One region of the Bacillus sp. MC1252 genome, then DNA from elsewhere that is predicted to be linked to it. Evidence: riboswitches for the same ligand, from Rfam matches in the RefSeq annotation. Region 1 holds a riboswitch; each other region holds the start of a gene.
What was found. Region 1 has a riboswitch for thiamine pyrophosphate ahead of thiT (energy-coupled thiamine transporter ThiT). Riboswitches for the same ligand answer to the same signal wherever they lie in the genome.
Positions count from the first base shown of each region.

Region 1 (9,902 bases):
GTCTCACGACGTTCTGAACCCAGCTCGCGTACCGCTTTAATGGGCGAACAGCCCAACCCTTGGGACCGACTACAGCCCCAGGATGCGATGAGCCGACATCGAGGTGCCAAACCTCCCCGTCGATGTGGACTCTTGGGGGAGATAAGCCTGTTATCCCCGGGGTAGCTTTTATCCGTTGAGCGATGGCCCTTCCATGCGGAACCACCGGATCACTAAGCCCGACTTTCGTCCCTGCTCGACTTGTAGGTCTCGCAGTCAAGCTCCCTTGTGCCTTTACACTCTGCGAATGATTTCCAACCATTCTGAGGGAACCTTTGGGCGCCTCCGTTACATTTTAGGAGGCGACCGCCCCAGTCAAACTGCCCACCTGACACTGTCTCCCTGCCCGATAAGGGCAGCGGGTTAGAAGGTCAATACAGCCAGGGTAGTATCCCACCGATGCCTCCACCGAAGCTAGCGCTCCGGTTTCCAAGGCTCCTACCTATCCTGTACAAGCTGTACCAACATTCAATATCAGGCTGCAGTAAAGCTCCACGGGGTCTTTCCGTCCTGTCGCGGGTAACCTGCATCTTCACAGGTACTATAATTTCACCGAGTCTCTCGTTGAGACAGTGCCCAGATCGTTGCGCCTTTCGTGCGGGTCGGAACTTACCCGACAAGGAATTTCGCTACCTTAGGACCGTTATAGTTACGGCCGCCGTTTACTGGGGCTTCAATTCGCACCTTCGCTTACGCTAAGCGCTCCTCTTAACCTTCCAGCACCGGGCAGGCGTCAGCCCCTATACTTCGCCTTACGGCTTCGCAGAGACCTGTGTTTTTGCTAAACAGTCGCCTGGGCCTATTCACTGCGGCTTCTCGGGGCTTTAACACCCTAAGAAGCACCCCTTCTCCCGAAGTTACGGGGTCATTTTGCCGAGTTCCTTAACGAGAGTTCTCTCGATCACCTTAGGATTCTCTCCTCGCCTACCTGTGTCGGTTTGCGGTACGGGCACCTCTCACCTCGCTAGAGGCTTTTCTTGGCAGTGTGGAATCAGGAACTTCGCTACTAAATTTCGCTCGCCATCACAGCTCAGCCTTTACGGGAAACGGATTTGCCTATTTCCCAGCCTAACTGCTTGGACGCGGATATCCAATACCGCGCTTACCCTATCCTCCTGCGTCCCCCCATTGCTCAAATGGTGAGGAGGTGGTACAGGAATATCAACCTGTTGTCCATCGCCTACGCCTTTCGGCCTCGGCTTAGGTCCCGACTAACCCTGAGCGGACGAGCCTTCCTCAGGAAACCTTAGGCATTCGGTGGACGGGATTCTCACCCGTCTTTCGCTACTCATACCGGCATTCTCACTTCTAAGCGCTCCACCAGTCCTTCCGGTCTGGCTTCACAGCCCTTAGAACGCTCTCCTACCACTGTTCGTAAGAACAGTCCGCAGCTTCGGTGATACGTTTAGCCCCGGTACATTTTCGGCGCAGAGTCACTCGACCAGTGAGCTATTACGCACTCTTTAAATGGTGGCTGCTTCTAAGCCAACATCCTGGTTGTCTAAGCAACTCCACATCCTTTTCCACTTAACGTATACTTTGGGACCTTAGCTGGCGGTCTGGGCTGTTTCCCTTTCGACTACGGATCTTATCACTCGCAGTCTGACTCCCAAGGATAAGTCATCGGCATTCGGAGTTTGACTGAATTCGGTAACCCGGTAGGGGCCCCTAGTCCAATCAGTGCTCTACCTCCGAGACTCTTACCTTGAGGCTAGCCCTAAAGCTATTTCGGAGAGAACCAGCTATCTCCAGGTTCGATTGGCATTTCACCCCTACCCACACCTCATCCCCGCACTTTTCAACGTGCGTGGGTTCGGGCCTCCATTCAGTGTTACCTGAACTTCACCCTGGACATGGGTAGATCACCTGGTTTCGGGTCTACGACCACGTACTCATGCGCCCTATTCAGACTCGCTTTCGCTGCGGCTCCGCATCTTCTGCTTAACCTTGCACGGGATCGTAACTCGCCGGTTCATTCTACAAAAGGCACGCCATCACCCGTTAACGGGCTCTGACTACTTGTAGGCACACGGTTTCAGGATCTATTTCACTCCCCTTCCGGGGTGCTTTTCACCTTTCCCTCACGGTACTGGTTCACTATCGGTCACTAGGGAGTATTTAGCCTTGGGAGATGGTCCTCCCGGATTCCGACGGAATTTCACGTGTTCCGCCGTACTCAGGATCCACTCTGGAGGGAATGACATTTCAGTTACAGGGCTGTTACCTTCTCTGGCGGGCCTTTCCAGACCTCTTCGCTTATATCATTCCTTTGTAACTCCGTATAGAGTGTCCTACAACCCCAAGAGGCAAGCCTCTTGGTTTGGGCTGTTCCCGTTTCGCTCGCCGCTACTTAGGGAATCGCATTTGCTTTCTCTTCCTCCGGGTACTTAGATGTTTCAGTTCCCCGGGTATGCCTTCTCATACTCTATGTATTCAAGTATGGATACTACTCCATTACGAGCAGTGGGTTTCCCCATTCGGAAATCTCCGGATCAAAGCTTGCTTACAGCTCCCCGAAGCATATCGGTGTTCGTCCCGTCCTTCATCGGCTCCTAGTGCCAAGGCATCCACCGTGCGCCCTTTCTAACTTAACCATTTCTTACTTTAGAAAGAATCACTATGTGTGATGAACTTTGCATTGCATTCAATGTGAATGTATTACTTATTGTTATCTAGTTTTCAAAGAACAATCCTGTCTCGCTAGAGACATGTTTTGAAGGTATGATCCTTCAAAACTAAACAAGACCAAAACGCACGCTGCTCCATATATCCTTAGAAAGGAGGTGATCCAGCCGCACCTTCCGATACGGCTACCTTGTTACGACTTCACCCCAATCATCTGCCCCACCTTCGGCGGCTGGCTCCATAAAGGTTACCTCACCGACTTCGGGTGTTGCAAACTCTCGTGGTGTGACGGGCGGTGTGTACAAGGCCCGGGAACGTATTCACCGCGGCATGCTGATCCGCGATTACTAGCGATTCCAGCTTCACGCAGTCGAGTTGCAGACTGCGATCCGAACTGAGAACAGATTTATGGGATTCGCTAAACCTTGCGGTCTCGCAGCCCTTTGTTCTGTCCATTGTAGCACGTGTGTAGCCCAGGTCATAAGGGGCATGATGATTTGACGTCATCCCCACCTTCCTCCGGTTTGTCACCGGCAGTCACCTTAGAGTGCCCAACTAAATGCTGGCAACTAAGATCAAGGGTTGCGCTCGTTGCGGGACTTAACCCAACATCTCACGACACGAGCTGACGACAACCATGCACCACCTGTCACTCTGTCCCCGAAGGGAAAGCCCTATCTCTAGGGTTGTCAGAGGATGTCAAGACCTGGTAAGGTTCTTCGCGTTGCTTCGAATTAAACCACATGCTCCACCGCTTGTGCGGGCCCCCGTCAATTCCTTTGAGTTTCAGTCTTGCGACCGTACTCCCCAGGCGGAGTGCTTAATGCGTTAGCTGCAGCACTAAGGGGCGGAAACCCCCTAACACTTAGCACTCATCGTTTACGGCGTGGACTACCAGGGTATCTAATCCTGTTCGCTCCCCACGCTTTCGCTCCTCAGCGTCAGTTACAGACCAGAGAGTCGCCTTCGCCACTGGTGTTCCTCCACATCTCTACGCATTTCACCGCTACACGTGGAATTCCACTCTCCTCTTCTGCACTCAAGTTTCCCAGTTTCCAATGACCCTCCCCGGTTGAGCCGGGGGCTTTCACATCAGACTTAAGAAACCGCCTGCGAGCCCTTTACGCCCAATAATTCCGGACAACGCTTGCCACCTACGTATTACCGCGGCTGCTGGCACGTAGTTAGCCGTGGCTTTCTGGTTAGGTACCGTCAAGGTGCGAGCAGTTACTCTCGCACTTGTTCTTCCCTAACAACAGAGCTTTACGATCCGAAAACCTTCATCACTCACGCGGCGTTGCTCCGTCAGACTTTCGTCCATTGCGGAAGATTCCCTACTGCTGCCTCCCGTAGGAGTCTGGGCCGTGTCTCAGTCCCAGTGTGGCCGATCACCCTCTCAGGTCGGCTACGCATCGTTGCCTTGGTGAGCCATTACCCCACCAACTAGCTAATGCGCCGCGGGTCCATCTGTAAGTGACAGCCGAAACCGTCTTTCATCCTTGAACCATGCGGTTCAAGGAACTATCCGGTATTAGCTCCGGTTTCCCGGAGTTATCCCAGTCTTACAGGCAGGTTACCCACGTGTTACTCACCCGTCCGCCGCTAACATCCGGGAGCAAGCTCCCTTCTGTCCGCTCGACTTGCATGTATTAGGCACGCCGCCAGCGTTCGTCCTGAGCCAGGATCAAACTCTCCGAGGTATGCAGGATGCATATCACACATGCGTTGCTACACGATGTAGCGAACTTAGTATGTGATCCTTCCTGCCTCGTCAGCTTGACTGACTACCTATGATGTATCATAGGATTTTTTTATAAAAACTCGAATTAACAGGTACGTTTTGTCTTGTTTAGTTTTCAAAGATCATGTTCGTTATCGCTCAGAAGCGACTTTACTAATATAACATTCTATCAAGGTCAAGTCAACAACTTTTTTCTTCATGTTATTTATCAACCGCGCTGTTTTAGCGGCGAATACAAATATAACACCTTTTGAAAGAAGAAACAAGTATTTTTTCTAAATAATTTATTTTTCCTTATCTCTTCCTATATAATGCTACAAAAAGTGCTTATCGCAGTAATTCTCTATTGTTGATCCTGAAGGTCTCTAGTATATTTATAATAGATTGAAACTAAATAACCGCAGGGGGAGCTTTGTGCTGAGAGTGAACGATTCGTTGTTCTGACCCTTTGAACCTGTCAGTTAATACTGAAGTAGGAATGTGGAATCACTTGAATACATGTGTTGTATTCAAACCAATATGTTTTTCTATGAATAACATACTCATCCTTACACGGTCTCTCCTTGCTCAATTCATGAAAAAGGAGATTTTTTTATGCAGCAATCAAATCAACTAGTACGCCTTATGGAAATCGCGATTATGACTTCGCTTGCTCTTGTATTAGATTACTTATCAGGTCTCTTTTTAAGGATGCCGAATGGCGGGTCTATTGCACTGATCATGATTCCTGTCATTCTCATGTCTATTAGATGGGGAATGTCTACCGGGTTTATCATCGGTGTGTTAATTGCCGGCCTGCAGCTGATGAATAGCCCTATTATCGCTACACCTGTACAAGGATTTCTCGATTATTTCGTGGCATCTGTTGTCATTTGTCTAAGCGGGCTATTTTCAGGATTGATCAAAAAAGCAATTCAGGATAAAAAGCGAAAGAAACAATTCTTCTATATTATTCTATCCGTATTTGTCGCCAGCTTCTTTAGACTGCTGACGTTCTTTATTTCTGGCGTCGTATTCTTTTCGCAATATGCACCAAAAGGAACACCAGGATGGGTCTACTCTTTAATTTATAACAGCACGTATATGGTTCCATCTTTTATTATTTGCAGTATCGTTCTTTGTTTATTAATACCAAGTGCATCTCGTTTGGTTTTTCCTCATCAAAAATAACCTGCTGATTTCAGCTGGTTATTTTTTTATGCATAATTTGCTACTCTATGGAATCTATTAATAGTAGAAGATTTCAAGCTGGAGGTACGTCAATGAATCCTTACTCCATTATGCTGTGCTGCTATATTCTCAGTCTTGCTTACTTTTTGGCAGGTTTCTATGAAGCATTAAAAATAGCAGGCGTGAAAGGGAAAGTAGAAGCTACTCCTTTTATTTCTTATATTTTGCTTGCTACACTCTTCACCTTTTTCTCTCATTATTATTGGAAACTGACGATTTAATTCGTTGTACATGTTCATTTAATACAGGCAGCTCCCATCCATACCCTATTTCATCATGCTTCTCGCCAGCCAGCTCGAACTGGCTGGTGACGACAAAACTAGGCTGAAGCTTTTGATAAAATTGCTTCGCCGAATTCTGTTCAAATACCCATAGCATCATATTCTTATAACCCTTCTCTAATAAATAGTCCACTCCTTTTGCAATCAAAGCGATACCCGCTCCTGACTTTTGCTTCTGCTGTAATAAATAGATGGCGTAAAGCTCACCATCATATGTTGAATAGCGCTCATCACGTTGTTTTCCGAAGGAAGCAAAACCAAATACTCCATCAGCGTCTTCTACGATAAACGTACCTTCAAGCGATCTGCTTCTCCAGCTCTCTCTCCGCTCCTCTACATTTAAAGCATCCAAATACTCTTGTGAAATAATACCATGATAAGTCGTTTGCCAGCTCTTCACATGAATCTCGGCAATTTTAGGAATATCTTTATGTACTGCATGTCTAACCTTCATCTATGCCACCCCTTTATGCAAGTTCTCACTCTATCTTTATTATAATTTTTTAAAATTCAATTCGTAAAGGATAGCGGTCTTTAATCCAGGAACTGTATTTGGACCTCTCCCCATTATAGACATACCCCTTCCCTTTAGCTATGGCGAGGCCTCGATAGTGTTCATATGATATCCGCAGCCATTCTTGTGAATCTTTCTTCATATCAACCTCAATCTCAAGTAAAAAAGACACCTTCTGATAGAAAGTGTCTTTTGATGTTATTCTTCTATTTGACGATCAGCTATTTCCTTTTTTCTTGGCTCTTTGATTTCATTCGTTAGTTCTTGAATGCTTTGCTTCACATTGCCTTTGCCTGAAAAGTTCTCAATAATTTCTTTGACATCAATTCCAGAGGATGCTTTCAGGCTTTCTTGAAGGCTGGACATCAGATTTGTGGCATAGCCTGTGACTTTATTGGCACCGCTGCCTTCCCCGTTACCGCCTGTATCAACAACTGTAATTTTATCAATGTTAGAAAGTGGTGCAGATACTTGCTTCGCATATTCAGGAAGCATTTTCACAATCATATCAAGGATCGCTGCCTGACCATACTGTTCGAATGCTTCAGCAATTTTTTCTTTCGCTTCGGCTTCCGCAAGTCCTTTCAGTCTAATGACTTCTGCTTCTGTTTCCCCTTTCGCACGATCAGCTTCCGCTTTTGCCAGCCCGTCAATTCGGACTTTCTCAGCTTCTGCTTTCGCCATTGCTTCAATGCTGTATTTCTTCGCATCTGCTTCAGCGAGACGCTTCGCTTTTTCCGCCGCAGCCGATTGCTCAACAGCATAACGGTCCGCATCCGCTTTCTTTTTCACTTCAGAATCGTATTGACGTTCACGACGCTGAATCTCTTTTTCTTCTAATTCAATTTGCTTCTGGCGTTCGATGATTTTCACTTGCATTTCTTGTTCAGTCACGTGCTGACGGTTGCGAGCTGTTTCTAGATCATACGCTTGGTCAGCGCTTGCTTTCGCTGTATCCTGTTCCCGTCTGAATTCTGCTCTTTTCAGCTCATTGATTTTTTCTGCTTCAGCGATTTCGGTGGCACGCTCAAGCTCAGATTTCTTCGCATCTTTATCTGCCTCGGCACGTTTGATACGTGTTTCTTTATCCGCTTCAGCTGTTGCAATATCTGCATCACGTTTCACTTGAGCAATTCTTGGCTTACCTAGAGATTCTAAATAGCCATTTTTATCACGGACATCTTTAATGGTGAAGGACACAATGACGAGTCCCATTTTCGCTAAATCTTGAGAAGCGACACGTTGTACTTCTTGAGAAAACTTCTCTCTGTTTTTATAAATCTCTTCAACTGTCATTGATCCTAAGATCGAACGAAGGTGACCTTCTAGTACTTCTCTTGCTTCGTTTTCGCGGTCTTCTTTTGTTTTACCTAAAAACTGTTCTGCCGCAGTGGCGATTTCTTCAATCGATCCGCCAATTTTAATGATTGCGGTTCCATCGGCCATTACAGGTACACCTTGCTCGGTATAAACCTCAGGCGTTGAAACATCTAGCTTGCTCGATAGTAAGCTGAGCGGCTCTGCTTGTTGAAAGACAGGGAGTACGAAGGTACCGCCCCCTCTGACAATCTTAATCTTGTTTCCACCTTCATCCACATGGACATTTTTACTTCCTAGATAACTTCCTGTGACGATTAACGCTTCATCTGGACCTGCTGTCCGGTATTTTGAAACAAATACGCCAATAAGTGCAATAAGAAGCACAAGGACAATTCCGATGATAATCAAAATCGTTGTTCCTGGCATTGCATTCCCTCCTAGATTTCTTCATTTGGTATGACAGATAAAACACCTTTGTTCACTTCGACAACAAGCACGCGGGTTCCATACGGAATCTCCTCTTGATCGAAACTGACGGCTGGCTTTGAGATTTTCCCGCTATTACTAATTAACAGCACTTCTCCAAACCCGTCTTTTGGGACTGATACAATGATCTCCCCAGTTCTTCCTTTTAAATCGGCCTCCGTATATGAGAGAGATTCTTCAGCAGAGGAAAGCGGGACTAAGATAAATACATTTAAACAGGTCACTAGAACCACTGCGAGGATGGCAGATAATACCGCTCCAAGCCCACTTCCTACAATTGCTGTTTTTTCAGAGATAAACCCTCCTGCCGAGAAAAAGGTAAGAAATGCGAGGATCAATGTTGGTTGAAGGAATGGAACAGGAATCGCTTCAAACAATCCATCAAATACATCGCCGAAAAAGACGAAAACAAGTGTCAGGATTCCTGATATCATTAATATGTATAAATACAGCGTTTGAAGAGGCAGCCCAAACACATCCATCTTCCTCACCCTTTCATCATGAAATGAACAGCCTTTGTTTCGTTTAGACCATACTCACCTCCAATGTATTTCTTCTAGCAGGTAATACGAACCACTATTGTAAAGGTTTCATATTTCATCACAATTCTTCAAAGGAATTCTCTGATAGCTAAAGAATGATTGTCATATACCAGTATGATAAAATTTGATCTTGAGGTGATGAAAATGAGTTTATTACATGATGCAAGACAAGAATTGTGGCAGGAGCTGCAAGGGTTGAGCGAGGAACAATTAAACCAAAAGTTATCTGAAGATACTTGGAGTATTCAAGAGGTGGCAGATCATTTAAAGAAGATGGACTTAGTTGCAGCAAAGCATCTAGCTGCGGAGGGAAAAAAAGCACCGATTAAAGAATATGAGCCAAAACCGGTAGAAATGGCAGAGGATCGTTCAAGAAAAGCCACTGCGCCTAGTATTGTTGAGCCTGAGCAAAAGCATGTCACACCTACACATTTAAAGGATGAGCTTGATACAGCACGTGAGCAGCTCAATCAAATTTTATCAACGTTTACTGAAGATGATTTTAAACGTGTGATTGCACACCCTGTGTTTGAAGAATTATCTTTGAAGCAATATCTTGATTTTATCGGCGCACATGAAAAACGCCATATCCATCAAATCAAAGAAATTAAAGAACAGCTATAAGGCATAAAAAAGACTCCCTTTTGGGAGCCTTTTTTTATCGTTACACTGTTTTAGGTGTTAAATCAAAGCAGCGTGCATAAATCCAGTTGTATGCTTTTTCGTTTAGATCTCTTGGATTTCCAACTGTTTGCGGATCTTTCATCGCTTCTTTAGATAAACGGTCAATCATATCTTTTGATACACCTTGTTCTTCTAATGAAGGAACTTCTAGATCCTCCACTAAATCATACATCCAGTTCACAGCTGCTTTCGCTGCTTCCTCTGTTGACATTCTGCTTGTATCGATACCGAATGCTTGCGCAATTCGAGCAAATTTTTCCGGGTATCCTTTCCAGTTATACTCCATCACTGGTCCCATCATCGCTGCTACACACTGTCCATGCGCTACAGGAATAATGCCTCCGAGTGTTTGACTCATCGCATGTGCTGCACCAGCTGATTCACTTCCATAAGAAAGTCCTGCAAGCATCGCAGCTTGTGCCATTCCATATCTTGCTTCT
Region 1 covers NZ_CM166369.1:2,735,041-2,744,942, forward strand. Annotated here, with positions in the region: rRNA gene ACYH0L_RS14120 (23S ribosomal RNA) at 1-2,633, opposite strand, end outside; rRNA gene ACYH0L_RS14125 (16S ribosomal RNA) at 2,816-4,364, opposite strand; TPP riboswitch at 4,799-4,901, shown strand; gene thiT (energy-coupled thiamine transporter ThiT) at 5,000-5,575, shown strand; gene ACYH0L_RS14135 (hypothetical protein) at 5,668-5,856, shown strand; gene ACYH0L_RS14140 (GNAT family N-acetyltransferase) at 5,816-6,370, opposite strand; gene ACYH0L_RS14145 (flotillin family protein) at 6,629-8,176, opposite strand; gene ACYH0L_RS14150 (NfeD family membrane protein) at 8,188-8,718, opposite strand; gene ACYH0L_RS14155 (DinB family protein) at 8,923-9,402, shown strand; gene ACYH0L_RS14160 (iron-containing alcohol dehydrogenase) at 9,443-9,902, opposite strand, start outside.

Region 2 (9,902 bases), 760 kb from region 1:
CGAAATTTTTCCGTTTGAGGTCTTCTGGTTTGATAAAAAAGTTGGCGATCCCGCAATCTCCCCACAGCAGGTCAACTTCATCATCTGAGTCAATTTGCAATAATAGAACGGTATGTTCTTGATCTACATATGTACGCGGGTCCTCTTGTGTAAACCCTGGATACCCGCCTAATTTATGACCAAAGCCACTCGCTATGTCATAAAATTCATCTAGCAGGGCATCTGCTTCATCAGCATCAACATTCGCATCTTCAAATAGGTCCCAGCTTTGTTTGCCTGTGACTTTTTCAAATCGAAAATCTCCTACGCTGATCGTTTCGCTTGATAATTCACCTGTAATCGCGCCTTCCTTCGTGACAGGAAAATAAAAATCATCTGGGATTTTCACAAAAGAAAAATCAGTTAATAACTCTTCTTCTGCTAAGAAAGGTTCCTCAATGAATTTGATCCGAAAATCTTTTTGCTCTGTTTTATGGTCAATATTCATCCCATAAAGATCATCATGCACAGAAATAAAGATTTGCAGAAGTCCTGTTTCTGGATAATCTTTCAGCTTCGGCAGCTGACCGAAATTCATTTGTGCCAAAAGCTTCATAGGGTGTCCTTCACCGTCAACTGGATATACGTCGTTTTTTGGGAAGTAAGGATCACCAGCTATTTTGCTGTCGTATGGTCCTGTTTTTCCTTGTTTCATCTTTAATTGAATCATTGGTTTTTCGGTTTGCTTTAACAACGGACGGTAGGGCGCGAGTATTTCTTGCAGCTTCGCTGATAGTGTCATGATGATCTTCCTCCTTATGAATAGGTCTAAAGACCAAACTGGTCTCTCTTTTTCTATCATACAGAAGTGTACCCTGCCTGTCAGCGATCAACCGGTCAATATCCTGACACATATCTCACCTTAAAACGTTAAAAAACCTCCGATACAGCTGGAGGTTTTGGTCCGTGAAGTTTTTATTTCACTTGATAGTTTACTAAGTCGTCTGCCAATGTTTTCATCGTTTCGTTTGTTTCGTGAAGTCCTTCAATAATTTTTGTAAAAGTGCCGACAAGCTCTGCTTGATGTTCAGAGGAAGCCACAATTTGTGAAATTTCTTCTTCCATTCCTTTAATAGAGCTCTGTACATCTTTTAGCGCTGTTTCGATATCAGTTGTCGCTTGCTTCGCATGAGTGGATAGCTTTCTCACTTCTGTTGCGACCACTCCAAAGCCTGCCCCTGCTTCACCTACTCTTGCAGCCTCTATGGATGCGTTGAGTCCGAGTAAGTTCGTTTGATCAGAGATACCTTTGATGAGATTGGACACTTGATTGATTTTAGAGGAATTTTCGACAGTGGTTTTCGTATTTTGTAGAATTTGTTCACTTGTCGCTTGTAGTTCCTCTGAATGTGCGGCAACTTGCTGTACCATCGCGACTAGTTTTTCGGAAGCTTGGTTGCTCTCCGTCATGATGTGATCTAATCGTTGTTGATTGGTTTGGTCATATGCAACACAGAAGGCAGCGGCAACTTGACCAGTCTCATCTGTAATCGGGACGGCTACGATATCCATAGGAATCCCGTATACTTCTTTCGGGATTTGGATAAACGATGGCTCTCTCCCATTTTTCAGCATCGCAAAGTTTTGAAATCCATCAGCCACTGTATCACCAGCTTTAAAACCTAAATCAATGTTCCCATGTTGCTGATAATAAAGAACCTTCTCTTTCCCTAAAACAGAAAAGGTTAGTTGCTCTCTCATAGCTAGTCCAATGATTGGTAAAGCGTCTATTATGTTATCAATTCTCTGTGACATTCGCTCACGTTCATCCTCTCTTTTTCTCAGTACACCTTCTTTATCGGTTCTTTATATGATCTATTCCAGCCTGCAATGTGTACTAATATCAATCAAATGACCTAAGACATATAAAAAGCCCACATTCTATCAAGAGAATGTGGGTGTTTTTAAAAAAAGAAAATGCATATGGAGACACTGACACCTATGAAAAAAAGATACAAATAGTCGATCCATGAGGTGCTGATGATATGATAATACGTTCGCTCCCTCGTCCCTGTGAAGCCTCTTGCTTCCATCGCAATCGCTAGGCGTTCAGATTTTCGTACGCCCTGCGTGAAAAGGGGTAGTGCATAACGTATAAAGGCTTTCCAGCTGTTTTTTTGCTTGTAGCCTCTGATTTTATGCGCAGCCTTCATTTGCTTCAATTCACTTTGAAACAACGGGATAAACCGGAAGCCGGCAAGCATTCCATACGCCCATTTTGGTGACATTCGGCATTGATGTATTAAGCTCATCATAAAGGCTGTCAAATCTGTTGTGGAGGTAAAAAGGAGACCAAATGTCACAAAGCCAAGCATTCTGAGAGATATGGTGAGTCCATTTCTTAAACTCTCCTCTGTGACATGAAACCAGGCCCACTTCCAAACAGTATGATCCCCCTTGCCGAAGGCCGCCATCATCCAAAACACAAGAATAAAAAAGATCAAATAAGGGATAAATCTTGTGATAAGATACTTGATATTCCAACTGCCTAGTACAAGCCCGATGCCCAGAGCAAACAGCCAGATGATGAACGTTGTTTTAGGATCAGAAATCGCCATCAGACAGCACATTGCAAGAAGGTGAGCGAGTAATTTCATAACTGGATTCACAGTGGATAGAAAGGAGTGATTACTTTGCAATCGTCAGCACGTCCTTTCTTTCAGCCACATAGCGATAATGCAAAGGCACTCTCAGCTGATAAGAATCAACGAGTTTCTGATTTGAAAATAAATCATAAGGCGTGCCATCATACACATGCTCTCCTTGGTGAAAAAGCAGCACCTGATCTGCGCACTCATCGACGATCTCCATATCATGTGTGACCATCATAACAGTGGTGCCTTGGCGTTGGCGCTCTTTTAAACGTCTGATTAATTCCTTCGCCGTTTTTTCGTCCTGCCCGAAAGTCGGTTCATCTAACATTAATACATCCTGATCAAAAAGAAGCATTGTGGCGACACTTAATCTTCTTTTTTGCCCTAAACTTAAGGTGAAAGGATGTGCTTTCGCATGCTTCTCTAAGCCGAACTCTTCCAATAGCTGAACCGTTTTTTCTTGTACAACTGATTCTGGCCAATTTCGCTGTCTTCCGCCAAATGCGATTTCATCAAACACCGTGTCTTGTATAAATTGCAGCTCTGGATTTTGAAAAACAAAGCCTGCTTTTTCATATAGTAATCGGTCAGACCACTTTTTGAGATGTTTTTCTTTTAAGAAAATATGGCCTTTTTTGATTGGCTCTAAGCGGATTAAATGTTTGAGACATGTACTTTTTCCGCTTCCATTTTCCCCGATGATCGCCACCCAATCTCCTGCTTTTATATCCAACCGAAGGTCATTCATAATCCTTTTTTTCCCGTAGCTTAATTGAAGATCCTCTGTTCGAATGATTGTCTCTCGATCTGTTGATCGGACTTTCTCACGCCGCTCTTTGCTTGACTCAAAGGTTTGCATAAGTGTTTGACTCAGTGGGTGAAATGGATCTTGAATAATAGTGGACCATTTCTCGGGAAATATTTTTGGACGCCAAATGCCTGCCTCTTTCATTTCTCCCTCATATGCTGTCATCACATCTTTCGGAGATCCATCTGCCAAAATGCAGCCTTGATCATCTAATAAAATAACCCGGTCCATCCATTCGATGACACCGTCTAGCACATGCTCCACAAAAATCATGGTTTGATCCTGATCAGCTGCAAGCTGCTGTAGCAGCTGAAATATCTCCATTCTGCCTGCTGGATCAAGCTGTGCAGTCGGTTCATCAAAGAACAGAACATCCGGCTCTAACGCTAGTAAACAAGCAAGCGCCAATCGCTGCTTCATGCCGCCTGATAATGTGTGAATATCTGTATTCGGATCGACATCCAGTTGTACTTTTTGCATGAGATGCCGAATGATGTCATCCATCTCTTCACGAGGTACAGAACGGTTCTCTAAGCTAAATGCAATTTCTTCATTGACCCGGTGCATACAAAACTGGGAATCAGGGTCTTGAAACATGACGCCTGTATGTCTTTGTAACATCACTTCTCCCTGCACGTCTGCTTCCATATGTTCTGGAATAATTCCAGCAAGAACCGAAATGAGCGTGGATTTTCCGCTTCCGCTTGGCCCTAAAATGAGCACCTTTTCCCCTTTTTGAATAGAAAGAGATACTTCATGCAGAACGGGCTTAGGCTGTTCATAAAAACGGACAGTGAGATTATTGCACGCGAGAAATGAATCCATGCTGTTCACCTTTGTTTCGTTTTTCTTTCATGATGGCATATTGATTCAGTACACCGGTCTTGGATAATGCATCCACTACAACTTTCGCTAAGCATCCCCCAAGTATCATACCGCTGATGATTTGAGTCACAAGTGTCATGAGTAAAACTTGAGGCGTGTAATAACCAAATCCATTGGCCATCAGGCTATATGCCATCGCTCCAACAGCTGCAAAGGCACCAGACAGCATAAGTGTCCACATGCGATATCGTTTATAACCAAAAAGAGCGAAGGCGATTTCTGCCCCAAGTCCTTGGCATACACCAATCAGCAGAGCTGAAAGACCGAAGTGGCTGCCTGTCAGTAATTCCACGGAGGCTGCGGCTGTTTCTGCAATGAGGGCAGCTCCCGGCTTTTGGATGATATAAGCGACGATTGGACTGGCAATCACCCAAATCCCAAACATGATATTGCCTCCTGCTGGACCCACAAGTGCTGTAATCGGTAAATAAAGAGTGGACCACCCTAAGTAGATCACACCGCACGCCACAGATAGAATCACGGCAAGGACGACTTCTTTCATCTTCCACGTCATGATGAATGCACCTCCAGCTTGACTGGCCACTCTTCCACAGTGAACGCCATTTCCCAGAATTTGTACTCAAGCTGACAGCTTAAGAAGAAGTGCTGTTTCATTTTTTCTTTTTCTTTCTCACTTGCTCCTTCCGCCCACTGATCAAGCCTTTTGCAAAGCTCAACTGTAACAGAGTCAGTTAACCCGCCATAAAACGTGATCCACTCATAAAATGGATGTGCCGGGTCAGGCTGCACGTCTGAAAGCATTCGTTTGCCTATTTCCCAATATGTCCAAGGGCAAGGAAGCAAAACAGCAATAATTTCTCCAAGTGTGCCTCCCTGTGCGACTTGCAGCATGTGATGAATATAGTGATGAGCACTCGGCGCCAACGAAGCACCTTGAAGCTCATCATATGCTACACCTGCCACTCGGCAAAGGTTTTGATGAGGATGCGTCTCACTATCTAGTACAAAAGCCATCTGCTGATGGAAAAAGGCAATGTCCTCTCTATCTGTACACCTGCTGATTGCTGCCGCATAAATTTTAATAAATGCATGTAAGTATTCTGCATCTTGTTTGACGTAATGAATGATCTGTTCCTTTTCAAGCTTTCCTGCTGCCAGCCCTCTGACAAACGGATGCTGATAAATGGCTTCAAATAATGGTTCCGCTTCTTTCCTTAATTGCGTTGAAAATGTCATAAAAAAAGCCTCCTCTTCTTCAGTTGAATAAATGAAAAAGCCACCCCAAATGGAGCGGCCTTCTTATCAATTCAATCATGAATAAGACAAGGTCCAGCTCCACTTCCCTCCGCTAGTACGAACTAGATCAGGTTCAAAGGGTCCAAGATTTTCTCTTGTCTCAGTCATACATGACTCCCCTAGTGGACTTTTGTCATTTAATTATCTTTACTCTACACATGTGGCGATTTGATGTCAACCGCCTTTCTTAATTCAATGTTTTAATTGTTGGCAGCTTCTCGATCCCTGCAGCATAGTAAAAATTAAGAACACTGAAGAAATCAATCGGCTTTCCTGTTTTTAAATCAACGGCTAAAATATGATCGCCGTAATTTGTCAAATCATCAAGGTCTAGGCGTCTTGGTGTTGTCTTCCCGAGAGTATCAACAAAGGTATCATGATAATATTGCCCGCTTGCAAACGATGATTGATGGTACATAAACAATGTCTCCACATCTAAGTAGACGAGAATGGCCTCTGAGGAACTCGCATAAGGAGCTGAGTACGACACTGGTGCCGAAATGCTTTTCACTTTCACACTTGAAATCGAATGGGTTCTCTGTTCATATTTTCCATCATATGAGAAATAAAACACACGCTTCCATTCATAATCTGCTGTCTTCGATTGCTTGTTATATACTTTTGTGCCATTTGCAAATACATCACCATTTGCATACTCAGCTACAAAGTATTGCAGGGTTGACGATAGAGATACAGCACCTGTGAAATTAGGTGGATTTTTTGCATTAACCTGTAACGTGTAGGAGTCTCCGAAGTCTCCACCGCTTGTGATACCAAATGCGTAATCACCAGCTGGTAAATTGGTTAACCCAAGAAGACTGCCAGCCGGCTGAATGAGATCCGTTGGGTAGGCTTGTCCTGTTTCATAATCAACAACAAATAATTGGACGAAATAATCAGGATTTGAAGAGGTAATCCGGCTGATGAGTGCCTGGGGTGAAGACGTGCTTAAAAACCATAAATCAACTGGATCGTCCTCTGTTAAGACAGCCGATTGGTTGATTGCTAGTCCATCAATGGAGCGTACGGCAGACGTGCGCAGCTTTCCATCTTTAGCGGCTTTTCGTTTGATACTTATTCCGTTTTTCTTATCTACTTTAAATGTTTTTTTCATTTGCTTCTGTTGAATAGCGGTTCCTTCATCCTGCTTCAAAAACGACTCTTGCACTTGCTGAATGGCTTTTTCCGTCAGTGGCGACACTTTTCCATCTGATTTTGGCGCTTCTTCTGCTTTTAACGCTGGTGAAAATAAACCTGTTGTCACAAGTAAAACAGACAGTAAAGCTGCGGTGATTTTTACGTAAAATGCTCTCACAGGAACATCCCCTTTTCCCTCATTTGGGTTTTTTACCCTGTGATCATTTTACCATTATTCCAGTAATTGTTTCGGTCTTTTTTAGGACATTTTTATAACAAAAAAACCAGCCGTATGCGTTACGACTGGTTTTTGGTCATTTTATACAATGGTTTTGACAAATAGTCGTGCTGTTTCTGCACTTGATCCTGGGTTTTGTCCAGTAATGATTTGTCCATCAACAACAGCGAATGGCGCAAAAGCTTCTCCTTTTTCAAACACCGCTCCTTGCTCACGAAGCTTTGTTTCCAATAAAAATGGAACCTTTGATGTCAGCTGAACGGCATCCTCTTCCTCGTTCGTGAACCCTGTTATTTTTTTTCCCTCAATAAATGATTTTCCATCACGATCCTTCACATCAACAAAGGCTGAAACACCGTGGCAAACGGCTCCGACTGCACCATTTTTTTCTGAAATCGCTAAGATCGCATCAGCTAACAGCTGATTGGATGCAAAGTCGATCATTGGGCCATGTCCTCCCGCAAAGAAGATCCCATCATAATCAGCTGGGTTCACATCTGTTAGCGCCTTTGTGTCTTGAAGTAATTCAAATACATCCTGATATTGCGCTGGAACACCTTCAGGAATTGAATTTTTATCTATCGGTACAGTTCCACCTTGAATGGAGACAATTTGTACGTCTAGTTCATTTTCTTTAAAGATGTGAAATGGCTCCGCCAATTCTTCTAACCATAAGCCTGTTGGGTGTCCGTTCATTTCCGGGCTGCTTGTCGATACTAATAAAACTTTCTTACTCAACTTGATCATCCTTTCGATTCATCATGTGGTTATTTTATATTTTGCACAATTAAATATCAAGCAATTCGACTTCGATGCAACTCTTTATGTGATACCCGATTTTCTAAAAAATATGCCATCACTTCAAATCTCATCACTATGTCACATTCTGTTGGTAGGGAATTTCATGTAAAATTGCCATTGAGTGATATAATATGAGGAAAGATTGACAGACCTCTCGTGCTGGAGGGAACTTTTAAAGGAGTGGAAAAGAGATGAAAACCTATTCGATTGTGATGATCATCATCACGCTCTGTATCATATTGGCCGTCTTCTTAATGAACCTAACAGGGGTCATGTACGGAAAAATCATTTTGGCTGTTGCCGTAGCTCTTTGTCTGACATCCATTATCCGTTTGATGGGTCTTCGAAAAAGATAAAGCCGCCCTTATCAGAGCGGCTCAGCTTGTTGACAAAGGGCTAAAATGATCTTTATTTTAGCCCTTTGTCTTCTTTTCAGCGTGATAGAAAACCTTTGAAGTCTACGTGTACCGGAGCAGAGCGAATTTGAGATTCGTGAGCACCTGCACGCAGGACTGACACCGAATGCGAAGGTTTGTCTACACGCTGAAAGCCGTCCTTATCGGGGCGGCTTTATTTAAGATTAAATCGCCAGCATAAGCGCAATTAATGCGAGCAAGGCTGGTACTCCTTGTTTGATGATAATGGATTTATTGGATGTTACACCGCCAAATACCGCTGCGATGATCACACAAAGAATGAAAAATAGCTGAATCATATATCCAACGGTATTCGATCCGAGAATGAGCCCCCAAATGAGCCCTGCAGCTAGAAACCCGTTATAAAGTCCTTGATTGGCAAACATCACCTTCACATTTGGATCTTTTTGTAAGTGTTCAGGGAGCCGGAAAGATCTCTTAGCCATCTTTGATTCCATAAAAAACATTTCTAGTAACATGATGACAATGTGTTCTATCGCGACAATTCCTACTAAAATCATTGCTAAAATATTCAATTTAGTTAATTCCTTTCTGATAGACGATCACGAATCTCTATTTTGTCCGTGTATAAATCAAAGTCTTGTATTAATTCTAGCGCTTCAGTAAACCGACTTTGTGGAATGTCTTTCATTTTCCTTACACCGAATTCCCTTTTAATAAAAGCCATGATGGTATTGATATGAAGCTTACCATGGCCATCATACTCCAAATGGCTGCAAAAAGTCTGCATCGTCCCTCGAATCACCTTTAATTGCTTGGCAGTGACACAACTCATTGGTAACGCTCATCCTTTCCTGTTTTTTAACAGCTAAAAAGAACCGTGAATGAAAGAAAACCTTCCAGTCTCTATTATATAATGGTTTCATTCGGATATCAAAATAAAAAAGAACAAACATTCGATCAAAAAACGATCATGTGATAAAAATCCTTATCTCAACACATCAAAAAGCCGGATTCAATGGTAGAATCCGGCTTTCTGTTTAGTTACTTTTAGAAATTAATACCTTTCCAACAGAACGATCCTTACTTTGTCCAATGACTTTAAAGGATAGACCATATGTCGGCACATCGCGTCCTGCATCTGGGTTATTTGGATTCACATAATTCTTTTGATCACTAAATGTACGAGTCGGACGAATATAGCGATCTTCCAAGGTTAAGCCTGTTGTCGCTGTATAATCAATATTCAGCTTCGTACTTGGATTCAAAGAGAATGCTGCATCATGTACTTGGAAACCTGTCGCCGCGATGGAGCCGTCACTCCATTTCAATACTTGCTGATCCGCATCTACGACACCAAGGAAGCCGTTCCCTGGATGCTTTCCTACCCAGTTATCACTATACGATTGATCGACATACCACACGACCAAACCGTTATTATAGCTCATCAGACTTGCTCCACGTTTGATAGACTTTAAGCCTTTATCGACATCAGCATAAGAGCGCCACTCTAGTAAATAGTATTGCGCTGCATATTGTTTTCCATTAGACTGCGAGAAACCATTGAAGGTGAAAGTGGACGTTCCCTCGGCATCATCTGACCACACTTTCGTTCCATTTGCTGTTACGTTCAGATCATCTACGAACAAGCCTGGTAGCGAATAGCCTGCATCGGTTGTGTATCGGAATTGCAGATCGATTTTCTTCCCTGCATAAGCAGAAAGATCAAAGGCTCCATCTACCCAGCCGTCTGATTTTCCGTCGAT
Region 2 covers NZ_CM166369.1:3,499,534-3,509,435, forward strand. Annotated here, with positions in the region: gene ACYH0L_RS18060 (YwqG family protein) at 1-781, opposite strand, end outside; gene ACYH0L_RS18065 (methyl-accepting chemotaxis protein) at 955-1,794, opposite strand; gene ACYH0L_RS18070 (energy-coupling factor transporter transmembrane component T family protein) at 1,944-2,678, opposite strand; gene ACYH0L_RS18075 (ABC transporter ATP-binding protein) at 2,668-4,266, opposite strand; gene ACYH0L_RS18080 (ECF transporter S component) at 4,241-4,840, opposite strand; gene tenA (thiaminase II) at 4,837-5,523, opposite strand; TPP riboswitch at 5,611-5,714, opposite strand; gene ACYH0L_RS18090 (hypothetical protein) at 5,771-6,898, opposite strand; gene ACYH0L_RS18095 (type 1 glutamine amidotransferase domain-containing protein) at 7,040-7,696, opposite strand; gene ACYH0L_RS18100 (hypothetical protein) at 7,951-8,115, shown strand; gene ACYH0L_RS18105 (DUF1304 domain-containing protein) at 8,340-8,711, opposite strand; gene ACYH0L_RS18110 (ORF6C domain-containing protein) at 8,717-8,971, opposite strand; gene ACYH0L_RS18115 (immune inhibitor A domain-containing protein) at 9,177-9,902, opposite strand, start outside.
Region 2: linked by a shared signal. The riboswitch ahead of tenA (thiaminase II) and the one ahead of thiT (energy-coupled thiamine transporter ThiT) in region 1 are both predicted to bind thiamine pyrophosphate.

Region 3 (9,902 bases), 1.6 Mb from region 1:
CATATAAAAGAAGAAAACGGCATTTTCGCAAAAAGTTCGGTTTATCAATATTGAACTTGATATGATAAAATAAAGCTGTACTTTGTTGTAAAGGAGATCATGATGCAAAACAGAATTGAAATCACAGAAGCAACTTTAAAAGAAGACAGGCTGATTTTGACGATCCAGTCAGAGGAGCAAATTCAAAAAGCAAAAGCATCAGGACAAATGCTTGTTGATTCTGATCACTTTGCGTTCGTTTACATACTCGAAACCGAGGAGTCTTTTATGTATCTTATTTTAGGGGAACATACATGGGCTCCATTAAAAGAAGCAATGAATCTTGACATCCCTGTCTATTTGGCGGCGGAAGAACAATCGTTAGAACTCATTCAACTTCATCAGGAATTAAACTATTTAATTGACAATATTAAAGACAATGCCAATTACGGAGATATGGAAGAGAAAGTGAAGAGCACATTCCTCTGAAATAATTAGGTATTTGGAATTGGGGGAAATTTCATGGACAAAAAACAATGGGATCAATTCCTCGCACCGTATAAACAAGCAGTCGAAGAATTAAAAGTGAAACTAAAAGGCATTCGAAAGCTGTATGAATTTGAGGATGACCATTCACCAGTAGAATTTGTCACAGGCCGAGTGAAACCCGTTGCCAGCATATTAGAAAAGGCAAAGCGTAAAAACATCCCGATGCATGAGATTGAAACCATGCAGGATATTGCTGGGCTTCGCATTATGTGCCAGTTTGTAGAAGATATACAAGTTGTGAAAAAAATGCTCCAGTCACGAAAAGACTTTGTGGTTGTAGATAAACGCGACTATATTGCAGAACATAAAGAAAGCGGATACCGCTCGTACCACCTTGTTGTGTTATATCCGCTGCAAACAGTCAACGGAGAGAAGCAGCTCCTTGTCGAAATCCAAATTCGTACGCTTGCTATGAACTTTTGGGCGACCATCGAGCATTCTCTGAATTATAAATATAGCGGGAATATCCCAGAGAAGGTCAAACTGCGCCTTCAAAGAGCTTCTGAGGCAGCATCTCTTCTTGATGATGAGATGTCTGAAATCAGAGGGGAAATTCAAGAAGCACAAGTGGCATTTTCCCGGAAAAAGAAAAACGATAGCTGAGCCTAAGCTTGATCAAATATGATGCTGCCCTCTCATAGCAGCAAGGTGGAAAAGGAGAAGAATTCATGAAATTTGCAGTTTCTTCGAAAGGGAATTCTGTATCTGACACACTTAAAAATAAAATTCAGACCTACTTATTGGATTTTGGAATGGAATTAAATGAAGAGGAACCGGATCTTGTCATTACTGTTGGAGGAGACGGAACCCTTTTATATGCCTTTCACCGCTATAGCAACCGCCTGAATGAAACGGCTTTTGTTGGTGTTCATACAGGTCATCTTGGTTTTTATGCTGATTGGGTGCCAAGTGAAATCGAAAAGCTTGTCCTAGCGATTGCCAAAACACCTTATCATATTGTGGAATATCCGATTCTTGAAGTCATCGTCAGATACAACGATGGCGGCCGGGAAGAGAAATATTTAGCAATGAATGAATGTACGATTAAAAGTATGGAAGGTACGCTTGTGGCAGATGTTGAAATTAGGGGTCAGCTTTTTGAAACTTTCAGAGGAGACGGTCTTTGTTTGTCTACGCCATCTGGCAGTACGGCCTATAATAAAGCACTTGGGGGCGCCATTATCCACCCTTCCATTAGAGCCATTCAGCTGGCAGAAATGGCCTCAATCAACAACAGAGTATTCCGTACGGTCGGTTCACCGCTGATTTTGCCAGACCACCATACTTGTGTAATCAAACCAATTAATGATGTTGATTTTCAGGTAACAATTGATCATTTGTCGCTGCTTCATAAAGATGTTAAATCTATTCAATGCCGGGTGGCAGACGAGAATGTTCGTTTTGCCCGATTTAGACCATTTCCGTTTTGGAAAAGGGTGCAAGATTCCTTTATCGGAAAAGGAGAATAAGAAAGAGGTCGTTCTCGCTGGAATACTTTACGTTAACCAAAACCATGACAGCCAAAGAAAAGGGGCTGCTCTTAAAGGACTTTTTAATTGATCTTGGCATTTCAAAAAGAATGCTGACGGATATTAAATTTGATGGCGGTGATCTGCTGATTAATGGAGAGCATGTCACCGTGAGATACGAGCTTCACGAGGGAGACAGGCTCACCATTTTATTTCCTGAGGAAAAAGTGAGTGAAGGTCTAAAACCAGCTCCGATTCCGCTGGATATTATATTTGAGGATGAGCATGTGCTTGTGCTGAATAAAAAGCCATATATCCCATCCATTCCTTCTAGAGAGCATCCTGAGCATAGTATTGCAAATGGTCTGCTTTACCATTATGCTGAGCAGTCTGTGCGGCTGACGGTTCATTTGGTGAGCCGTCTTGATCGTGATACATCTGGCGTGATGCTTGTCGCCAAACATCGCTTTGCACACAGCCTTTTATCAAAAGCGCAAAAAGAAGGGGAGGTCAAGCGAACGTACAGAGCTTTTACACAGGGCATAATTGCACAAAAGCACGGAACCGTTCGTGCAAAAATTGCCCGAAAAGGGGATAGTATCATTGAACGCATGGTCGATGCGGCTGGCCAGGAGGCAGTGACGCATTATACAGTACGACAGGTAGACGCTGATTTGAACATGTCGGATGTGTCTCTTGTACTTGAAACTGGAAGAACACATCAAATTCGTGTGCACATGCAATATCTTGGTCATCCGCTCATCGGTGATACGCTGTATGGCGGAACGAGCGAGCGGATAGACCGGCAGGCGCTGCATAGTGAAACCCTTATCTTTCCTCATCCGATGACAGGTGAGCAAATGACATTTTCGGCTCCATTGCCAGCTGACATGAAGGCACTGCTTCTTTAAACAATGAAAACCCGGTCACCTGCAAAGCAGGGCCGGGTTTTTATGATGTGAAATGCTGGAATCTAGAATCATCATAAGGCATAGATGAAGGGACAGAGACAGTTTCAAGCTCAGGATATTGAAGAGCCGACAGCTGATTTCCAAAAACGCAGCCTGTATCAATATTGACTGTTTTGCCAACGAATCGAGGTTCTTTCACCGGTGTATGACCGTAAACAATCCACGGTTTTCCTTCATATTCCTTTGCCCAATCCTTCCGCACAGGTCGTCCATCTGGCCAAGTCTCTCCTGTGACAGCGCCAAATAATAGATAGGATCGCATCTGTTTATTCGGCTCCTTTCCAATATCCTTTTCCTTCATCGCTGCGTGTGCAATGATCAGCTCATCTGGGATCAGCACATCATAAAGCGGAGCCTTCTCAAATAACTGTTTAAATTCATGTGATAATTTGTTTTTTTCATGAAGCGGCAGTTTTTTTATTTCGTTCACTGTTGTTTCAATGCCATGCAGTAATTTAACGGGATTTCCTTTCAAATAGCGATAAAGCTTAAAGCAATGGTTTCCAGGCACGTAACGGATCGCTCCATGTGAATAGGCATGTATGACAAATTGCATCACGTCTACTGATTGAGGGCCTCGATCTGTTAAATCACCGACAAGTGCTAGCGTTCTCTTATCAGGATGGACGGGTAATCCATGTTTGAGTTCGTATCCTAGTTTGTATATGAGGGTAAGCAGCTCTTCGTAGCAGCCGTGGATATCACCAATGATATCGAATTTCATAAGGTTTCCTCCTGATCTTTCTCATCCATTCATCGGGTATAAAGAAGTTTGAATTTTAGAACATATAACGAATGGCTTTCATTTCATTTAGGCAATTGTTAGAATCAATGCTTTAACGTAAGACTTAAAAGATTAAACATCAATGTTAGGAGGCTTTAGCCAATGGAGCATACATCTGTTTCATCACTCGTTGTCGTTATTATTGTCGCCTTTTTCACCCCCATTTTATTGCACCGATTTAAGTTGACCATTCCGGTCGTTGTCGCTGAAATTATCATGGGGCTCATCATTGGAAAAAGCGGGTTTCAACTGGTTGTCGAACATGATGCATGGCTAGATACGTTATCCATGCTCGGTTTTATTTTTCTGATGTTTTTAAGTGGACTTGAAATAGATTTTTCTTCTTTTGAATCAAAGAAGAAAGCACGAGAACTTCCAAATGGTTTAAAAGAACCAAATACGTTTAAAGCAGCCACCATAATTTTTCTTGGGGTATTTTGTATTTCCTTTATCCTGTCCTATGCGTTTGTACTTGCAGGGTTTATTCAAAATGCCTTTTTAATGACACTCATCATTTCCACCATCTCATTAGGTGTAGTGGTTCCGACCTTAAAAGAGGAAAAGTTGATGCAGACGAATATTGGTCAAATCATTCTGCTTGTGGCCGTCATTGCAGATTTGGTGACAATGATTTTACTTGCTGTGTTTTCCTCCATTTATGGCGATGGAACAGGGAACATGTGGCTTCTGCTATTATTATTTGCAGCAGGCATTCTTCTTTATTTATTTGGCCGAGTATTTAAGACAAAATCCATTTTTCAGTCCATGTCAAAAGGAACGGTGCAAATTGGGACAAGGGCAATCTTTACTCTCATTATAGTCTTAGTTGCCTTATCTGAATCACTCGGTGCTGAAAATATTCTTGGGGCGTTTTTAGCAGGCGTGCTCGTGTCCCTTCTTTCGCCAAATAAAGAGCTTGTTCAGCAGCTGGACTCATTTGGTTACGGATTTTTAATCCCGATCTTTTTTGTGATGGTCGGTGTGGACTTGAATATATGGGCGCTGTTCAAGGACCCAACCATTATGATCATGATTCCGCTATTGTTTATTGCATTACTGCTTAGTAAGCTAATTCCAATTCTTTATTTGAAAAAATGGTATGACATGAAAAAAGTCATCGGCTCCGGCTTTTTATTAACATCGACGTTATCACTCGTCATTGCAGCTGCGACGATTGGGGAGCGGCTCGGTGTCATTGATCATAAAATGTCAGGCGCACTGATTTTAGTCGCTGTGCTGACGAGTATTTTAACGCCTGTTTGGTTTAAAGCGCTGTTTAAAAAAGAACAAGAAGCGAATCAAAAAAAGCGTGTGACCTTTATTGGCGCAAACCAGCTGACTTTACCTGTGACACTTGACTTGCATCAGGATGAATATGACATCCGTATTTTGCACGTTTTTCAAGAAAATAAAGAAGCACTGCTTGCCGATTCGATCTTTGAAGTTGAAGCGATTGAAGAGTACGACGATGAGACGCTGAGAAAGGCAGGCATCGGCCGGGAGGATGTTCTAGTCGTAGCAACAGGCAGCGAGACGCAAAATAAGGAAATTGCTTTATTTGCAAAAGAAGAAGGAGCGAAACAAGTCATTGCTAGTGTCAACAAAGCTGAGGCAGAGCTGACATTGAAGGAAGCGGGTATTGATACGTTTTCGAATTTCCTATCATCTAAAACGGTGCTAAGAGCCTTGATTGAAGCACCAGATGCGATTCGATTGTTAACAAATGAGGATACTTCCTTGTATCAAATTCAAATGAACAATCATCGGTATCATAATGTCATGCTGAGGGAATTTCCGTTTATCGGTGATTTGGTCTTTGTCCGTATTTTCAGAGGGGTAGACAGCTTAGTACCGCACGGAGATACGACGCTCAGAAGCGGAGACCGCGTGCTTGTGTCAGGTTCCCGGGAGTATGTAGCAGGACTTAGAGCCCAATTAGAGTTGCAATGAACCCTTGACCAATGAACAATTCCTGATTAAGATAGAGGTACAACATTATATGTTTGATCCACTAGGGGAGTCCTTTAAAAGGGCTGAGATAAAAGTGTCGACTTTTAGACCCTCATTACCTGAACAGGTTCATACCTGCGTAGGGAAGTGGTGCGGTTTTTGACTATGCTTTTTACAAATTCCAAGCCACTTTCCACGCGGAAAGTGGCTTTTTTATATGAAGAAACAGGAGGAGAGAAACATGACATTTTCAAAGGAATGTAAAGAGGCAGCAGCAACATGGTGGAATGGAAGCTTTACGCATCCTTTTGTGAAAGGGATTGGAGATGGCACACTTTCACTCGATCGGTTCACCTATTACGTGATGCAGGATTCGTATTATTTAACTCATTTCGCAAAGATGCAAGCATATGGAGCTGCCATTAGTGAGGACTTACATACGACGGGCAGAATGGCGTATCATGCGCAGGGCACGTATGAAGCAGAGCTATCGCTGCATAGAAAGTTCACAGAGCTGCTTCAGATCTCTGATGAAGCACTTGAAAGCTTTAAGCCTTCACCCACTGCTTATGCGTATACCTCACATATGTACAGGTCTGTGAAAAGCGGACGATTTGAAGAAATTTTAGCCGCGTTATTGCCGTGCTACTGGCTATATTATGAGGTGGGAGAAAAGCTGAAACAAACGACACCTGACCATCCGATTTATCAAGAATGGATTTTGACATATGGAGGAGATTGGTTTAAAGAGCTTGTCTTTGAACAGGTCAACCGCTTTGATGAACTTGCGGAAAAAGCACCAGAACATGTGCGGGCCAATATGAAAGAAAATTTTGTGATTTCAAGCTATTACGAATACCATTTCTGGGAGATGGCGTATAAAAAAGAAACGTGGCAAACAGCATGCTTGGATGGGGTTGGTGCAAATGGAACTCCACGCAGTGACAAATGATTCGTTTCCGGTCAATGAGCTGATCAAGCAAATAAAAGCCATTGAATCTAAAGTGGACTTTATTCATATCCGGGAACGGTCTAAAACAGCAAGTGAACTTGTTGATCTCGTGAGACAACTCCTTTCAGAAGGTGTACCGAAAGAGAAACTCGTTATCAATGACCGAGTAGACGTTGCGCTGCTCACCAATATTCACCGGGTACATCTCCCAGGTCACAGCTTTTCGCCAAAGGAGCTGCGACAAAAATTTCCTCACCTTCATGCGGGTGTGTCTGTTCATTCGATAGAAGAAGCCAAAGCGGCCGAGGAAAGTGGTGCAGAGTATGTCATGTTTGGGCACATATATGACACCTCATGTAAACCAGGGCTTAAGGCGAGAGGCGTAAAGCTTGTGGAAGAACTGACTTCTGCGCTGTCCATTCCGGTGGTGGTCATTGGTGGATTGACGCCTGATCGAATCCCGGACTTGATGCATGTGAATGTGAAAGGGATTGCTGTCATGTCGGGAATTTTCACACACCATCAGCCGCACATCATGGCGCAAGCATTTTCTAAAAAGCTAAAGGAGAATCCTTATGAAAAAGCATTATGACATTGCAATCATTGGCGGTGGAATCATAGGGATGTCAATTGCCTATCACCTTGCAAAAGCAGGAAAGCAGGCTCTATTACTTGAGGCAAATGAGATAGGGAAGCAAACGACGAGTGCGGCTGCTGGAATGCTTGGTGCACATGCTGAAGGAGAGGGTCATGAGGATATTTTCTTTCAGGTAGGCAGAGCAAGCCAGACATTATATGAAAAATTAAAAGTCGATCTTCAGCATGAATCAGGCATTGATATTCGGACATCAGTGGGCGGTATTATGAAGGTGGCCTTTACAGAAGAAGAAAAACGTGCACTTTGCCGGATGCAGCATTTGTCCACGTTTCAATGGCTTGAAGCAAGTTGTGTGAAAAAACGTATGCCGCAAATCGCAGATGACATCATGGGAGCAGGTTTCATTGAAGAAGATGTTCATGTTGAGCCTTATGCGGTATGCAGGGCATTGTGGCAGGCGGCTGTTCGGTACGGGGCGGATGTGAAGGAGTTTACACCTGTGATCGAAGTCAAACGGGACAAAGATGTATTAACTGTCAGAACAGCTAAAGGCACATTCACATGTGATGACCTTACGATAGCAAGTGGTGTATGGTCTGGCCGCTTTTTTGAAGAGCTGGGGTTACCTTATTCTCTCTATCCAGTAAAAGGAGAATGTGTGTCTGTGTGGAATAGTGGTCCAGCGCTCGCACACACCATTTACCATGATCATTGTTATATCGTTCAAAGAGATAGCGGAAAGCTGGTGATTGGTGCAACGATGAAGCCAAATGAGTGGCAGGCTGTTCCAACACTTGGCGGCATTGAAGCTGTGATTCAAAAAGCGTCTCAGCTCATGCCTTCTATCAAGGAGATGCCGATTGAAGAGTGCTGGGCAGGTCTTCGTCCGGCGACAAGCGACCGGCATCCCTATATCGGAAGACACCCGGAAGATGAGCGTATCCTTTTTGCGACGGGACATTACCGGAATGGCATTTTACTTGCGCCAATTACTGGAGAAATTATTCGAGACCTGATATTAGGCGAGCCTGTCCAAGAGGAATGGCTTCAAGCGTTTCGCATTGGTCGAAAGGAGGCATTGTTCGTATGAAAATTCAATTAAATGGCAGAGTGGTTGATTTCGATAAAGAGAATGGAACGATCTATGATCTGCTATCAGCCTATCAGCTTGAAAATCGTGTGGTGATCGTCGAAAAGAACCAAGAAGTTATTGATAAAAAAACGTTTCAACAAGTAGAAATTCAACCAAATGACACGATTGAAATCGTTCACTTTGTAGGAGGAGGATGACAAAATGCTACACATTGGCGGAAAAACATTCACATCAAGACTATTACTTGGTACAGGAAAGTATCCATCATTTGAGGTTCAAAAGGAAGCAGTGAACGTATCAGAAGCTGAAATTTTGACCTTTGCTGTGCGAAGAATGAACATTTTTGAAGCATCTCAGCCGAATTTTTTAGAGCAGCTTGATTTATCAAAATATACATTACTTCCAAATACAGCAGGCGCAAGTACAGCGGAAGAAGCGGTGCGTATTGCCCGTTTAGCGAAGGCTTCGGGGCTGTGTGACATGATTAAGGTAGAAGTGATTGGCTGTTCAAGATCCCTTCTGCCAGATCCAGTCGAAACGCTAAAAGCATCTGAAATGCTATTGGAAGAAGGTTTTATCGTGCTGCCGTATACATCAGATGATGTGGTACTGGCAAGAAAATTAGAAGAAATCGGTGTTCACGCCATCATGCCAGGGGCCTCTCCAATTGGTTCAGGTCAAGGCTTACTAAACCCTCTGAATCACTCATTTATTATCGAGCAGGCGAAGGTGCCGGTCATTATTGATGCGGGCGTAGGCTCTCCTAAGGATGCGGCTTATGCGATGGAACTAGGGGCTGACGCTGTATTGCTGAATACTGCTGTGTCTGGTGCAAAGGACCCTGTGAAAATGGCAAAAGCGATGAAGCTGGCCATTGAATCAGGAAGATTAGGTTTTGAGGCAGGACGTATTCCGTTGAAAAACTATGGTACAGCCAGCAGTCCGCAGGAAGGGATGCCAGCATTTTGAGCACACGTTATTCACGCCAAGAGCTTTTTCGGCCGATCGGAACAGATGGGCAAGAGCGGCTAAACGCCTCAAAGGCTGTCATTATTGGAGCGGGGGCCCTAGGGACAGCTAGTGCTGAAATGCTCGTTCGAGCTGGCGTGGGCTCTGTCACCATTTTGGATAGAGATTATATTGAATGGAGCAACCTTCAGCGTCAGCAGCTTTACACAGAGCAAGATGTACAAGACAGGCTGCCAAAGGCTGTGGCGGCTGAAAAAAGACTCAAGCAGGTGAACAGTGAAGTCCGTGTAAGAGGAATCGTCATTGATGTGACCGCTCAAAATATTGATGAACTCGTCAGCGGGGCTTCGATCATTGTGGATGCAGCGGATAATTTTGAGGTGCGAATGATCGCAAATGATGCGGCCATCAAACATCAAATCCCTTTCCTTTATGGAGCCTGTGTAGCCAGCTATGGCATTCAATTCACTGTCATTCCGGGAGAGACGCCGTGTTTACACTGCTTGCTTGAGCATTTACCTGCACAAGGCATGACATGTGATACAGCTGGTATCATTAGTCCGGTTGTGCAGCAGGTGGCGGCATATC
Region 3 covers NZ_CM166369.1:1,146,742-1,156,643, forward strand. Annotated here, with positions in the region: gene ACYH0L_RS05670 (UPF0738 family protein) at 103-468, shown strand; gene yjbM (GTP diphosphokinase) at 502-1,131, shown strand; gene ACYH0L_RS05680 (NAD kinase) at 1,197-1,997, shown strand; gene ACYH0L_RS05685 (RluA family pseudouridine synthase) at 2,015-2,908, shown strand; gene prpE (bis(5'-nucleosyl)-tetraphosphatase PrpE) at 2,949-3,692, opposite strand; gene ACYH0L_RS05695 (monovalent cation:proton antiporter family protein) at 3,855-5,702, shown strand; TPP riboswitch at 5,756-5,865, shown strand; gene tenA (thiaminase II) at 5,944-6,654, shown strand; gene tenI (thiazole tautomerase TenI) at 6,629-7,246, shown strand; gene thiO (glycine oxidase ThiO) at 7,230-8,342, shown strand; gene thiS (sulfur carrier protein ThiS) at 8,339-8,542, shown strand; gene ACYH0L_RS05720 (thiazole synthase) at 8,547-9,314, shown strand; gene ACYH0L_RS05725 (thiazole biosynthesis adenylyltransferase ThiF) at 9,311-9,902, shown strand, end outside.
Region 3: linked by a shared signal. The riboswitch ahead of tenA (thiaminase II) and the one ahead of thiT (energy-coupled thiamine transporter ThiT) in region 1 are both predicted to bind thiamine pyrophosphate.